3 regions of the Yersinia kristensenii genome follow, and region 1 is predicted to be linked to each of the others. Evidence: predicted binding sites of a transcription regulator. Region 1 holds the regulator's gene; each other region holds the start of a gene.

Region 1 (4,292 bases):
TTCCGGCTGCGCCAAATACCGTGGTGTGGCTGTTGCTGCCATGCCAGGGATGAAACGGTATGCATTACACTCAAATGCGCCAAGATACGCCGTAAATTACGTTCAAGCTCAGAGATTTGCGTATCAGTCTCTCTATCTGGCATTTGAACAAAATCGTTATTCCCCTCACTGTTATCTGATTCCAGCCGTTGCTGACATTGTTGAATCGCCATTTCACAGAGCTGTAAATATTCTTCCGCTAACTTAACCGTCAGTTGAATGTGGTGTTTATCCGATTCTGCTGGCGACTCTGCTAATGGATAAGCCCGCGTCAGGATGGTCATCTCATTGATATTCCCGACAATAAGTTCGCTATGGGTAGCCCACAGACGCATGTCCGCCAGATATTTTGAGTTGAATCCCGGCTCCTGCATAGCTTGTTTCAGTGAATTGAGGACGGCATTACTGGCTTTGTTCACCTGGATGCGCTCAAACGCCAGTTGCTCGATATTCGGATGAGGTTTCAGCAGGATGCGCAGGATTTTCTGATAATTCTCCAGTGTTTGATGCGCATTTTTACGCAGTAAACCGCTTTGCCACTGTGGCCATAGCCACAATGTGCTGGCGAAGGCTAAGGCGCAGCCGATTAAGGTATCGAGCAACCGCGGGATTAAAAAGTCCGCACCTTCGCCGGTCAATAACTGCAAGATATAAACCGTAGTGATGGTTCTAAAAATGACCGACCAGCCATAGTTTTTGCGTTGAACCAGATAGGCCACCAGGGTGATGAGCAACATGATGCTTAACGTGGTGCCTTCTGGCATTTGAAAATGCAGCAAAGCTGCCGCGAGTAATAGCCCAATCAGGGTGCCAAGGGCGCGGTGATGGATCCGAATTTTAGTGGCGTTATAGCCATTTTGCGTTACCAGCATCACGGTAAGCAAAATCCAATAAGGTTTAGGCAGATGGATCAAATTACCGATGTAACTGCCCGCGGCCAAAGTGACACCAAGGCGAGCAGCATCCCGCAATGCACTGGATTTAAACGATAAATAACTGACGAGTGCTGGCCAAAATGGCTGAGAGGGTTGGTTGGACATCAAGGCGCGATCATACTGCGGGCGTTGGTCGCTCAGGATTTGGGTAACATGGCTGATATGGTAATAGAAGAATTGCGCCACGGGGTTATCCGGGTGCTGCTGGGCAACCTCTTCCAGCTCGACCAGCGCATCACCCGCACTGAAATGCGTTTTTGCGCGGTGATGATAGAGAATATCATCGGCAATGGTGCGCATTTGCGTCGAGATAACCTGCATATTGCGCTTAAGAACTGTTTCTATCGGGCTTTGATCAATTAACTCTTGCGTTTTTTCTGACTGACTCACTGCCGCAGTGATGTGTTCTTGCAAATCAAGCGCCATTTGAAACAAGTTCAATAGCCGTTTTCGCTCTTTTTTCGTGGCATTGTCTATCAGGTTAAATTGCTGATAAAGCTGATTAATTTTGTCCATTATACCTTGTTGCCGGTCAAGCAACGGCGGCATGGCCTTTTCTAGCTCAACATGCTGGCCAAACAAACTGTATTTAGCATCGCAATAATCGGCCAACAAATGATAAAGCTGACTCAATGGCTCACGGATCGGCTGGTCTTTACATAACCGGAACCATAGCCAGGTAAATAGACCATACCAGAGCGTCCCCACGGCACACATCAATGGCGCTTGCCAGATAGGCGCACGACCTACCATGCTGAGGCTAAAAATAGCGGCGATAAGTGCGGCGGGGAGCAGGCGGCCATTGAGCTGGCTGATAGCGCCACTGACACCCAACATTAAAGCCAAACCAAGCATCACCGCAGGTAATGGAATATCCCACAGCAGCAGTTGTTGAGTCAGAAAACTACTGAAAGTAAAGAGAGCCCCGCCGACAATCAGCCGCCGGAAGAAATGTTGATGAGGGGTATCTAGTGCAGCAATATTACAACAGGCGGGTATCAGGGAGAACATCAACCCCAACCGCAATTCACCCATTGCGAACCCCAATGCCGCCGGCAAGCAGAGAACCAGTGTTTGGCGGAGTGCATAATTCACTTCAGGATGATAAATAAGCCGTTGCCAATTCATATAGGCCCCAGAAATTTATTAATCACACAAAAGAAAACCGGTGCCGAGGTAACAGCACCGGTTTATAGGGTTTTAACGGGTGCCGTAAACGACAATCGTTTTACCATGCGCGGAGATCAGATTTTGATCTTCTAGCATTTTTAGTATCCGCCCCACAGTTTCGCGGGAGCAGCCAACTATTTGACCAATTTCCTGGCGGGTAATCTTTATCTGCATCCCATCTGGGTGGGTCATGGCATCCGGTTGTTTTGCCAGATTAAGCAGCGTTTGTGCAATACGCCCAGTCACGTCCAGGAAAGCGAGGTTACCCACTTTCTCAGAGGTTATCTGTAAGCGATTCGCCATTTGTGAAGACAGGCGCATCAATATATCTGGATTGACCTGAATCAGCTGACGGAATTTTTTGTAAGAAATTTCAGCCACTTCACAGGCAGTTTTTGCCCTAACCCAAGCACTACGTTCTTGGCCTTCTTCAAATAATCCAAGCTCGCCGATGAAATCTCCCTGGTTTAAATAGGAGAGAATCATCTCTTTACCTTCTTCATCTTTGATCAGCACCGCAACGGAGCCTTTCACGATGTAGTAAAGCGTTTCGGCTTTTTCACCTTGGTGAATTAGCGTACTTTTCGATGGATATTTGTGGATATGGCAATGAGACAGGAACCATTCGAGAGTCGGGTCTGTTTGTGGCTTGCCGAGAACCATTCGCTGTTATCCTCTGTTGTTATCGCTGCCTAACTTAACAGGGCTCAGAGTTCCCTGTACGGCGTGCTTATAAAATACACTTTCATTTAGCATATTAATTTGCTCAACTGCCGAAAGGTATAGCCAAGATGCGTACCGAGTAGAAACCCTTCACTGAGTATTGAGAAGCTACTCTATTTAATTCAAGAAACAACACTTTCGGTTCTGTTTGTAGCACAGGATGAGGCCAGTGTCTTGTGTTGTATCGCTTCAGCATGATGAACATCGGGTTACATTGCCAGTTTGTAAATGAAAGGGTAGTCTGAATGAGAAAATTTAACCGGGAGCATGAGTTATGCAGGCACGTGTAAAGTGGGTTGAAGGGCTGACATTTTTGGGTGAGTCTGCTTCAGGTCATCAAGTTTTAATGGACGGGAATGCAGGAGATAAAGCGCCGAGCCCGATGGAAATGTTGTTAATGTCAGCGGGTGGCTGTAGCGCCATTGACGTGGTTTCTATTTTGCAAAAAGGCCGTAACGATGTGCGCGATTGCGAAGTGACGTTAACTTCACAGCGCCGGGAAGAGGCTCCGCGCCTGTTTACGCAAATTAACCTGCATTTTATTGTGAGCGGCAAGGGCTTGACCGATAAAATTGTGGAGCGCGCGGTTGAGCTGTCAGCAGAGAAATATTGCTCCGTCTCGCTAATGTTGGGTAAAGCGGCGACCATTACCCACAGTTTTGAAATCCGTGACATCGCGTAATTAACCCCTTCGTATTTGAAGCTGCAGGGTTGTTAGCTGCACTCGCTCACCCGAATCACTTACTTATGTAAGCTCATCGGGATGAGTTCGCTTGCCGCCTACCTGCAGCCCCAACGACTTTGGGTTGGGATAGCGTCAAATTATTTTTTCTTTCCAGTAATTGCTTTACTGCGGCTTCAAGGACGAAGGATTAACCGATTTTTTTACCTTCCAGCAATTGCTGCACTAACGGTGCCATAATCAGCTCCATTGCCAGCCCCATCTTCCCGCCTGGGACGACCAATGTATTGATATTGGAAATAAAAGACCCTTGCAGCATTGCCAATAAGTAGGGGAAATCAATCTGATCCAAACCGCGGAAGTGAATGACGACAAAACTTTCGTCCAGTGATGGAATCGCTTTGGCGGCAAACGGGTTAGAGGTATCGACGGTCGGCACGCGCTGAAAGTTAATGTGGGTGCGCGAGAACTGCGGCGTAATGTAGTTAATGTAATCGTCCATGGAGCGCACCACGGAATCCATCACGGCTTCACGGGAATGGCCGCGCTCACCGGTATCTCGGACTAATTTTTGAATCCACTCCAGGTTGACGATGGGCACCACGCCGACCAGCAAATCGACATGTTTTGCCACATCATGATGTTCGGTCACAACTCCGCCGTGTAACCCTTCATAAAACAACACATCGGTGGGTTCAGGCAGTGGCTCCCAGGGGGTAAAAGTACCCGGAATCTGGTTATAA
Region 2 (4,292 bases), 560 kb from region 1:
TCAAAGATGGCTCTTACAATATTGATCAGGGTGTTGGCGTGCGAGCAGTCAGCGGTGAAAAAACCGGTTTTGCCTATGCCGACCAAATCACCCTGAATGCCTTACAGCAAAGTGCCCATGCGGCACGCAGTATCGTGCGTGATACCGGCAATGGCAAAGTGCATACCTTGGGTGAGATTTCCCATCAGGCGCTCTATCCGCTGCTCGACCCGCTGCAAAGTTTGTCACGGGAAGACAAAATCGCTTTGTTGCACCGGGTCGATAAAGTGGCGCGTGCTGCGGACAAACGAGTGCAGGAAGTGAGTGCCAGTCTGACTGGCGTGTATGAGCAAATCCTGGTGGCGGCTACCGACGGTACGCTGGCGGCGGATGTACGCCCTCTGGTGCGGCTGTCAGTTAGCGTATTGGTGGAAGATAACGGCAAACGCGAACGCGGTGCCAGTGGTGGCGGTGGCCGTTTCGGCTATGACTACTTCCTGGAAACCGTTGATGGCGAAGTGCGGGCTGATAATTTTGCCAATGAAGCGGTCAGAATGGCACTGGTGAATCTGTCTGCTGTTGCCGCTCCTGCCGGTGCTATGCCGGTAGTATTAGGTGCAGGCTGGCCGGGTGTATTACTGCATGAGGCGGTAGGTCACGGGTTGGAAGGTGATTTTAACCGTCGTGGCAGCTCCGTATTTAGCGGCCAAATGGGTAAATTGGTGGCTTCAGAACTCTGTACTGTGGTGGATGATGGCACCATGCAAGGTCGCCGTGGCTCATTAGCTATTGATGATGAAGGGGTGCCGGGCCAGTACAACGTACTGATTGAAAACGGTATTCTGAAAGGTTATATGCAGGATAAGCTGAACGCACGCCTGATGGGGGTTGCGCCGACCGGTAACGGCCGCCGTGAATCCTATGCGCACTTGCCAATGCCGCGCATGACCAATACTTATATGTTGGCGGGCAAATCAACACCGGAAGAGATCATTGCCAGTGTGGAATATGGCCTGTATGCACCTAACTTTGGTGGTGGTCAGGTGGATATCACCTCCGGCAAATTTGTGTTCTCAACTTCCGAAGCTTACTTAATTGAGAAAGGCAAAATCACCCACGCGGTGAAAGGCGCGACCTTGATTGGCTCCGGCATTGAAGCTATGCAGCAGATTTCCATGGTCGGTAACGATCTGGCGCTGGATAAAGGCGTCGGAGTGTGTGGCAAAGAGGGGCAAAGCCTACCAGTGGGAGTCGGTCAACCGACTCTGAAACTGGATAATTTAACCGTGGGTGGCACGGCGTAGAGTTTTTATTTATCACTAATACTTTCCCATATTGTTGGGGAAAGTATTAGTGGCTGACATATTATGACCGCCGGAGCGATCGTTTTAATATAGTGCTCGTGATGTCGTATGTAAAATAGACATTTATTGATTTAAACTTCTTTTATCCATTGATTTTATTCCCCAGTCACTCGGGTAAATAGTTTTAAATGTGCTATGTATACAACGCTATATAGAGTTTTTAGTCTATATTCAGATATTGGAAGCGCTTGGGCGAACTCAGTCAACTTGAGTAGATCGGATTATTCTCAATTAAATTGAGAGTTTCCTCGCTAAATCGCGTTATTTATAGATATATACCAGCTAATTATCTAGCGATAACTGTGGTATATATCAGCGACTCGCTTAAAATACTCGGTTAAATAATCAATACAAACTTGGACTTTGAGTGGCATTTTATCTTTCTCGGTATATAGCGCATATACCGGCCGAGGATCTGAATGGTACTTTTTAAACAGCACTTCGACTTCACCACGTTTAATTTCTTCTATTACCCACATAAGTGGGGCATAGGCAATCCCCGCCCCCGCCTTGAGCCAGCGGATCATGGTCTGTGAGTCATTGGTGACAAAGCGCCCTTGCGGGGATATTTGTGTGGTAATTCCTTCTGGCGCAATTAATTCAAAATTGCTGTCTGGTCGAACGCTGTATTCCAGCCAGGAAAAATGGGTCATATCACTGGGTTTTTCCGGTGTGCCGTGCTGCGATAAATAGCTTTTAGCTGCACAGACCACCATCGGCATGGAGCCGAGGCGGCGCGAAAATAGCCCAGAATCTTGTAGTGCTCCTACGCGGATCACCACATCTAAACCATCGGTAATCAAGTCCGGTGCTGGAATTCCGGTGACCAGATTGACCGACAAACCGGGGTACTCTGTCAGCATTTCAGCCGTCATGGTTGCTAGCACATTTTGTGCCATCGTGGATGAACAGCCGATGCGCAGTGTACCGGTTGGCGTGTTGTTAAAGGCATACAGTTGTTCATGGACTTCCTGCACTTCCTGCAACATGCGCCGGCAGCCCTGATAATAAATCCGCCCCGCTTCTGTCAGGCCAATACGGCGTGTGCTGCGGTTAAGCAACTTAACATTTAGCTCTGTTTCCAGTTTTGACACGGTCTGGCTGATTGACGACACGCTCATTTCTAACTGCCGTGCTGCACCGGTAAAGGAACCGCACTCGACAACCTTGGCGAATACTGACATCCGTTTTAATCTTTCCACAGTCCCTCCGGATGGATTGTTTTTACAGTGAGTGTTTCACAGTGATTGTTAACTCTGGCTTAAAAGTGATTTAGATCACACATTGTAGATAAGTTGATAATAAGCAGGCTAATATACTGCTCTCGGGAGAACCGCCTCAAGGTTGAAAACCACGTAGCCGGAGTATGACCTCGCCTTATTCAAACAACAGTTATACCCGTCATACTTCAAGCTGCATGAGCGTTGGCTGTCATCACTCACCCCAGTCACTTACTGATGTAAGCTCTCGGGAATTAATGAGCCTCATCCTTGAGGCTCACCCTGCGGGCTAGCATAAATGCTGTTCAAATCGGTTCCCGACCGATTTGTGGCTCAGTTGCCGCCTTCCTGCAACTCGAATTATTTAGGGTATATACTCGTTATTTAAGTTTAACCTATATGGTGGGCTTATGGTTCTTGCTTTTAGCTGGGGTTGTAATGATTGGATGAGTTTCATTACCGGCCTGATTATTCACTCAGGTGGAGGCACCGGTACCCAATAACAGAAAGGATTTAAAGAATGAGTTTGCTTCCGGTGATGGTGATTTTCGGTCTGTCTTTCCCACCGATATTTCTTGAACTGCTTCTTTCACTGGCACTTTTTTTTGTGGTGCGTAGATTACTACAACCCACTGGTATTTATGAGTTTGTTTGGCATCCGGCACTCTTTAATACCGCGTTGTATTGCTGCCTTTTTTACTTAATTTCTCGTCTTTCTTCCTGAGGTCGCCGTGAGTACTTTTGTATTAAAAATAATCCGCATCGGCATCACCTTATTGGTGGTTTTACTGGCTGTTATCGCTGTTTTTAAAGTCTGGGCTTTTTATACCGAATCGCCGTGGACGCGTGATGCGAAATTTACCGCAGATGTGGTCGCGATTGCGCCAGATGTCAGTGGGTTAATCACTGATGTGCCGGTCAAAGACAACCAACTGGTGCAGAAAGGCCAAATCCTGTTTGTCATTGATCAGCCGCGCTATCAGCAAGCGTTGGCTGAAGCCGAGGCCGATGTTGCTTATTACCAAACACTGGCTGCTGAGAAACAGCGGGAATCCGGCAGACGCCAACGTTTGGGGGTTCAAGCACTATCACAAGAAGAAATTGATCAATCCAGCAATGTGCTGCAAACCGTCCGCCATCAATTGGCAAAAGCTATTGCGGTGCGCGATTTAGCTCAACTTGATCTGGCGCGAACCACCGTGCGTGCACCCGCTGAAGGCTGGGTCACCAACCTGAATGTCCATGCCGGAGAATTTATTAATCGCGGGGCTACCGCCGTGGCATTAGTGAAGAAAGACACTTTCTATATCTTGGCTTATCTGGAAGAGACCAAGTTGGAAGGGGTTAAACCGGGGTATCGGGCAGAAATCACGCCGCTCGGCAGCAACCGCATCCTGCACGGCACCGTCGACAGCATCTCAGCGGGGGTGACCAACAGTAGCAGCAGCGCAGACAGCAAAGGGCTGGCCACCATTGATAATAATCTCGAATGGGTACGGTTGGCGCAGCGCGTGCCGGTGAAGATCCGCCTGGATAGTGAAGATCAGCAGCATCCCTATCCGGCAGGGACTACTGCGACTGTGGTCATCACCGGAGCGAATGATCGCGACCCTAATCAAGCATCGCCAATAGTGAAATTGATGCATCGCCTACGCGAGTTTGGCTAAGATGAGTAACCCGGCCTTTATCCGCCTACGCTTTGCTTTCAAGCTCAGTTTTGCCATTGTAG
Region 3 (4,292 bases), 540 kb from region 1:
ACCACCGAGGGAAACCACAGCCATACCTAATGCTCGGGTATCCATGGCAGTGATGATTCCTGACCGTTCAGCAAATACTGGCTTGCTCAACAGAGCAGCGGGTAAGTAACTGTCATAGCGCTCGACAAAATCGCTCGGGCCTTTTTGCGCGGCGACCATGCGCCCAAAGATTTCCGCCGCTTTGCCGTTATCCAATACGGTTTGCAGCTTAGCACGGGCATCGGCATCATCTTGCGCCAATCCACCGGACAGCAGCATCTCGACACACAGCGCCATGGTCACTTCCAGCAGACGCGGATTACGATATTCGCCAGTCAGGAAGCGCACCGCTTCGCGCACTTCGACCGCATTACCGGCACTGGAAGCCAATACTTGATTCATATCGGTCAGCAGCGCGGTAGTTTTGCACCCCGCCCCATTGGCGACACCGACAATGGCCTTGGCCAAGTCCTCAGATAACTGATAAGTCGGCATAAATGCACCCGACCCCACTTTGACATCCATCACCAGCGCATCCAGCCCTTCAGCCAGCTTTTTAGCCAGGATAGAGGCGGTAATGAGCGGAATGGAATCCACCGTGGCGGTGATATCGCGAGTCGCATAAAAACGTTTATCCGCCGGTGCCAGCGAGCTGGTTTGGCCGATGATGGCGACGCCAACATCCTGAATGATTTTGCGGAATGCACTGTCATCGGGGAAAATATCAAAACCGGGGATAGCTTCCAGTTTATCCAAAGTCCCGCCAGTGTGGCCCAAACCACGGCCCGAAATCATGGGTACATAGCCGCCGCAAGCCGCCACCATTGGGCCGAGCATCAAGGAAGTCACATCACCCACGCCGCCGGTGGAGTGTTTGTCCACAATCGGGCCATTAAGGTTTAGGCTCTTCCAGTTCAACACTGTGCCTGAATCGCGCATTGCCATAGTGAGCGCCACACGTTCTGGCATACTCATATCATGGAAATAAATGGTCATCGCCAGAGCAGCAATTTGGCCTTCAGAAACAACATTGTCGCGGATCCCATTGACGAAGAAACGAATTTCTTCTTCGCTCAGTGCCTGGCCGTCGCGTTTTTTACGGATAATTTCTTGTGCGAGAAACAAGGTATCCCCCTGCTTATGAAATAAAAGCAGCACAGCGGACAAAATAGCCCGCGGTGCATCTGCTCAGTTCAATGACTGAGATAATGATTAGTAGCCAGTGGTTTTGCTGTTGCTCTGATGACCCAAGGTCGTCAACAAGCTGCCTAACAGACTGGACGCGCCAAAACGGAAGTGGCGAGCATCAGCCCAACCTTCCCCCATCAATTGATCTGCCAACTGTAGGAATTGTGCCGCGTCTTGCGCAGTGCGCACCCCACCCGCCGGTTTGAAGCCCACGGTTTTCGCCACACCCAAGTCACGGATGGTGCGCATCATGATGCTGGCACTTTCCAGCGTGGCATTAACCGGCACTTTACCGGTGGAGGTTTTGATGAAATCTGCACCAGCTTTGATAGCAATCTCAGAAGCCTGTCGAATCAAATGCTCTTGCTTTAACTCCCCAGTTTCAATGATAACTTTCAGCAGCACATTAGCCGCGGCACAGGCGTCTTTGCACTGTTTCACTAGTTCGAAGCCGACTTTATCGTTACCCGCCATTAAGGCGCGATAAGGGAAAACCACATCCACTTCATCAGCGCCATAGGCAATCGCCGCCTGGGTTTCAGCTAACGCGATAGCAATATCATCATTGCCGTGAGGGAAATTGGTCACCGTAGCAATGCGGATTTCAGGTGTTCCCTGCTCGCGTAATGTTTTACGCGCAATAGGAATAAAGCGAGGATAAATACAGATTGCCGCAGTATTACCGGCCGGGCTTTTAGCCTGATGACACAGAGCAATCACCTTATCATCGGTATCGTCGTCATTCAGGGTGGTTAAATCCATTAAAATCAGCGCGCGTTTGGCATAATCATTGAGATTCGCGCAGGCGGTTAAATCGGTCATAAAACTCTCCAACACTATTTCAGCCCCGGCACTTTGCCAAGACTGAGCATTTATTTATGAGCCACATGGTTCCAGCTCAATACGTTGGCGAGCGGACTTGGTTCCTTGAAGATAGCCCCATGGGAAAACCCTTAGGTAGCAATTGAGATCCATCTCACCGCACTAACTTGTCGCTCTATTTGAACACGTTATCAGCACATGAGATGTGTTCGGATTCACATTAATCAAGAGTAACTTGTAACGAACTGAGATTATATGTGATTAAAATCACAAAATAACCTGATTTATAGCTTACTGACATTAATATGCCCACTTGCATCAAGAATAGCTTATGGGCAGGAATACGCCTGATTATGAGCCATCTCATCAAGATGGCTCATGGGCAAAATTACAAGGCCAGGAAGAAGCCGGCGATGGTGGCACTCATCAAATTCGACAGAGTCCCTGCGGCCACCGCTTTCAAGCCAAAACGCGCGATATCATGGCGGCGGTTCGGGGCCATGCTACCTAACCCGCCCAACAAGATGGCGACCGAGGACAAGTTGGCAAAACCACACAATGCAAAGGAGATAATGGCTTTGGTATGGTCAGAAAGCACCTGCAAACCGGCCGCGCGCACCAGCTCTTCCGCCTGTAGATACTGACCGAAATTCATAAATGCCACGAATTCGTTCACGATAATCTTTTGGCCGATAAATGAGCCAGCGACCATAGCTTCACTCCACGGAACCCCGATCAGATAGGCAATCGGCGAGAAGACCCAGCCCAGAATTAGTTCCAGAGAGAGTTGCGGATAATCGAACCAGCCACCAATCCCGCCGAGAATACCATTTAGTAATGCAATCAATGCAATAAAGGCCAGTAACATCGCCCCGACATTCAGCGCCAGTTGCAGACCAGAAGCCGCGCCAGACGCCGCAGCATCAATGATGTTCGCCGGGCGATCATCTTCAGCAATCAAGGTGGCAGCATCCACATTATCGTGAGTTTTCTCAGTCTCCGGCACCATCAGTTTGGCAAAAAGTAACCCACCGGGGGCGGCCATAAAGGAGGCGGCAATCAGATATTCTAAGGGTACGCCCATTTGCGCATAACCGGCTAACACCGAACCGGCAACCGAAGCCAAACCACCACACATTACGGCGAACAATTCGGATTGGGTCATGGTGGCAATATAGGGACGCACCACTAATGGAGCTTCAGTTTGCCCAACAAAAATATTGGCGGTCGCGGAGAGGGATTCAGTACGCGAAGTCCCCAATAGCTTTTGTAAGCCGCCGCCTAATACCTTAATCACCAACTGCATTACGCCGATATAATATAAGACGGCAATTAATGAGGAGAAAAATACAATGACGGGTAATACTCGCAGGGCGAATACAAAACCACCGCCGCCGAAGACTTCAAACATTTTGTCGGAAACCAAACCGCCAAACATAAATGAAATCCCGTGATTGCCGTAAGCAATAACATTCGCCACACCTTCAGACATACCACCCAGGATGCGACGGCCTACCGGTACATATAAAATCAGTGCGCCAATACCCACCTGAAGAATAAATGCCCCAACTACAGTGCGGATATTAATCGCCCTAAAATTACTTGAAAGAAGCACGGCTATTAATATCAGTACTGCCATTCCGACTAAACTCATGAGCATGCCGATAATCCTGTTAATGATTTGTATTGAAATAATGTGGCGTGGATTATACCGGCATGATCTGGCGTTCAAACAATCTCTGTCACAAATAAACACAACTAAAAGTAACCGTAAGGTAATTAACGTGATGGAAATCACATTAAAATAATAAATAAAGCATAGTTCGCTAACTATTAGTGCGGTTTACTCGGTGAAATAAAAATTTAGCGTGCGGATTTATCGACTGGCGGCAATTGAAATAAGCGCTGACTGTTGTGCAAAAGGTGAGTAGCAATCTCTTCGGGTGCTTCTTGGCGTAACTCGCACAATGCAGCGAACACATTAGCCGCTCGCTCTGGCCGATTAGGTTGTCCCTGAAAACCGGCGAGTGGCATATCCGGCGCGTCCGTCTCCAGCAATAACGCAGATAGCGGTAACTCAGCCATGACATTTCGCGTTTTCTGCGCCCGTTCATAAGTGATGGTTCCGCCCACACCAATGTAATAACCCAAGCGAATAAATGCCTGCGCCTGCACTAAGCTGCCCGCAAAACCGTGTACCACCCCTGCACGTGGCAAAGCTGCTTTACGCAATGCTGCGGCCAGTTGATCATGCGAACGGCGCGAATGCAAAATAACCGGGAGATCATACTGCCTGGCGAGCT

The links. The regulator CRP, encoded in region 1, controls carbon source genes, mostly activating them, when cyclic AMP is high. The targets are predictions, from matches to a motif close to ATGTGANNNNNNTCACAT.
Positions count from the first base shown of each region.
Region 2: a site for CRP is predicted at 2,609-2,626, ahead of aaeR (HTH-type transcriptional activator AaeR). Genes of this name have one in related genera too.
Region 3: a site for CRP is predicted at 2,245-2,262, ahead of deoC (deoxyribose-phosphate aldolase). Genes of this name have one in related genera too.

Region 1 covers NZ_UHIY01000001.1:1,190,211-1,194,502, reverse strand. The annotation lists gene DX162_RS05670 (YccS/YhfK family putative transporter) at 1-2,102, opposite strand, end outside; gene crp (cAMP-activated global transcriptional regulator CRP) at 2,175-2,807, opposite strand; gene DX162_RS05660 (OsmC family protein) at 3,142-3,549, shown strand; gene DX162_RS05655 (phosphoribulokinase) at 3,740-4,292, opposite strand, start outside.
Region 2 covers NZ_UHIY01000001.1:1,749,937-1,754,228, forward strand. The annotation lists gene tldD (metalloprotease TldD) at 1-1,283, shown strand, start outside; gene aaeR (HTH-type transcriptional activator AaeR) at 1,634-2,545, opposite strand; gene aaeX (p-hydroxybenzoic acid efflux pump operon protein AaeX) at 3,084-3,287, shown strand; gene aaeA (p-hydroxybenzoic acid efflux pump subunit AaeA) at 3,295-4,230, shown strand; gene aaeB (p-hydroxybenzoic acid efflux pump subunit AaeB) at 4,232-4,292, shown strand, end outside.
Region 3 covers NZ_UHIY01000001.1:650,459-654,750, forward strand. The annotation lists gene deoA (thymidine phosphorylase) at 1-1,104, opposite strand, end outside; gene deoC (deoxyribose-phosphate aldolase) at 1,192-1,989, opposite strand; gene DX162_RS03025 (NupC/NupG family nucleoside CNT transporter) at 2,378-3,649, opposite strand; gene DX162_RS03030 (TatD family hydrolase) at 3,853-4,292, opposite strand, start outside.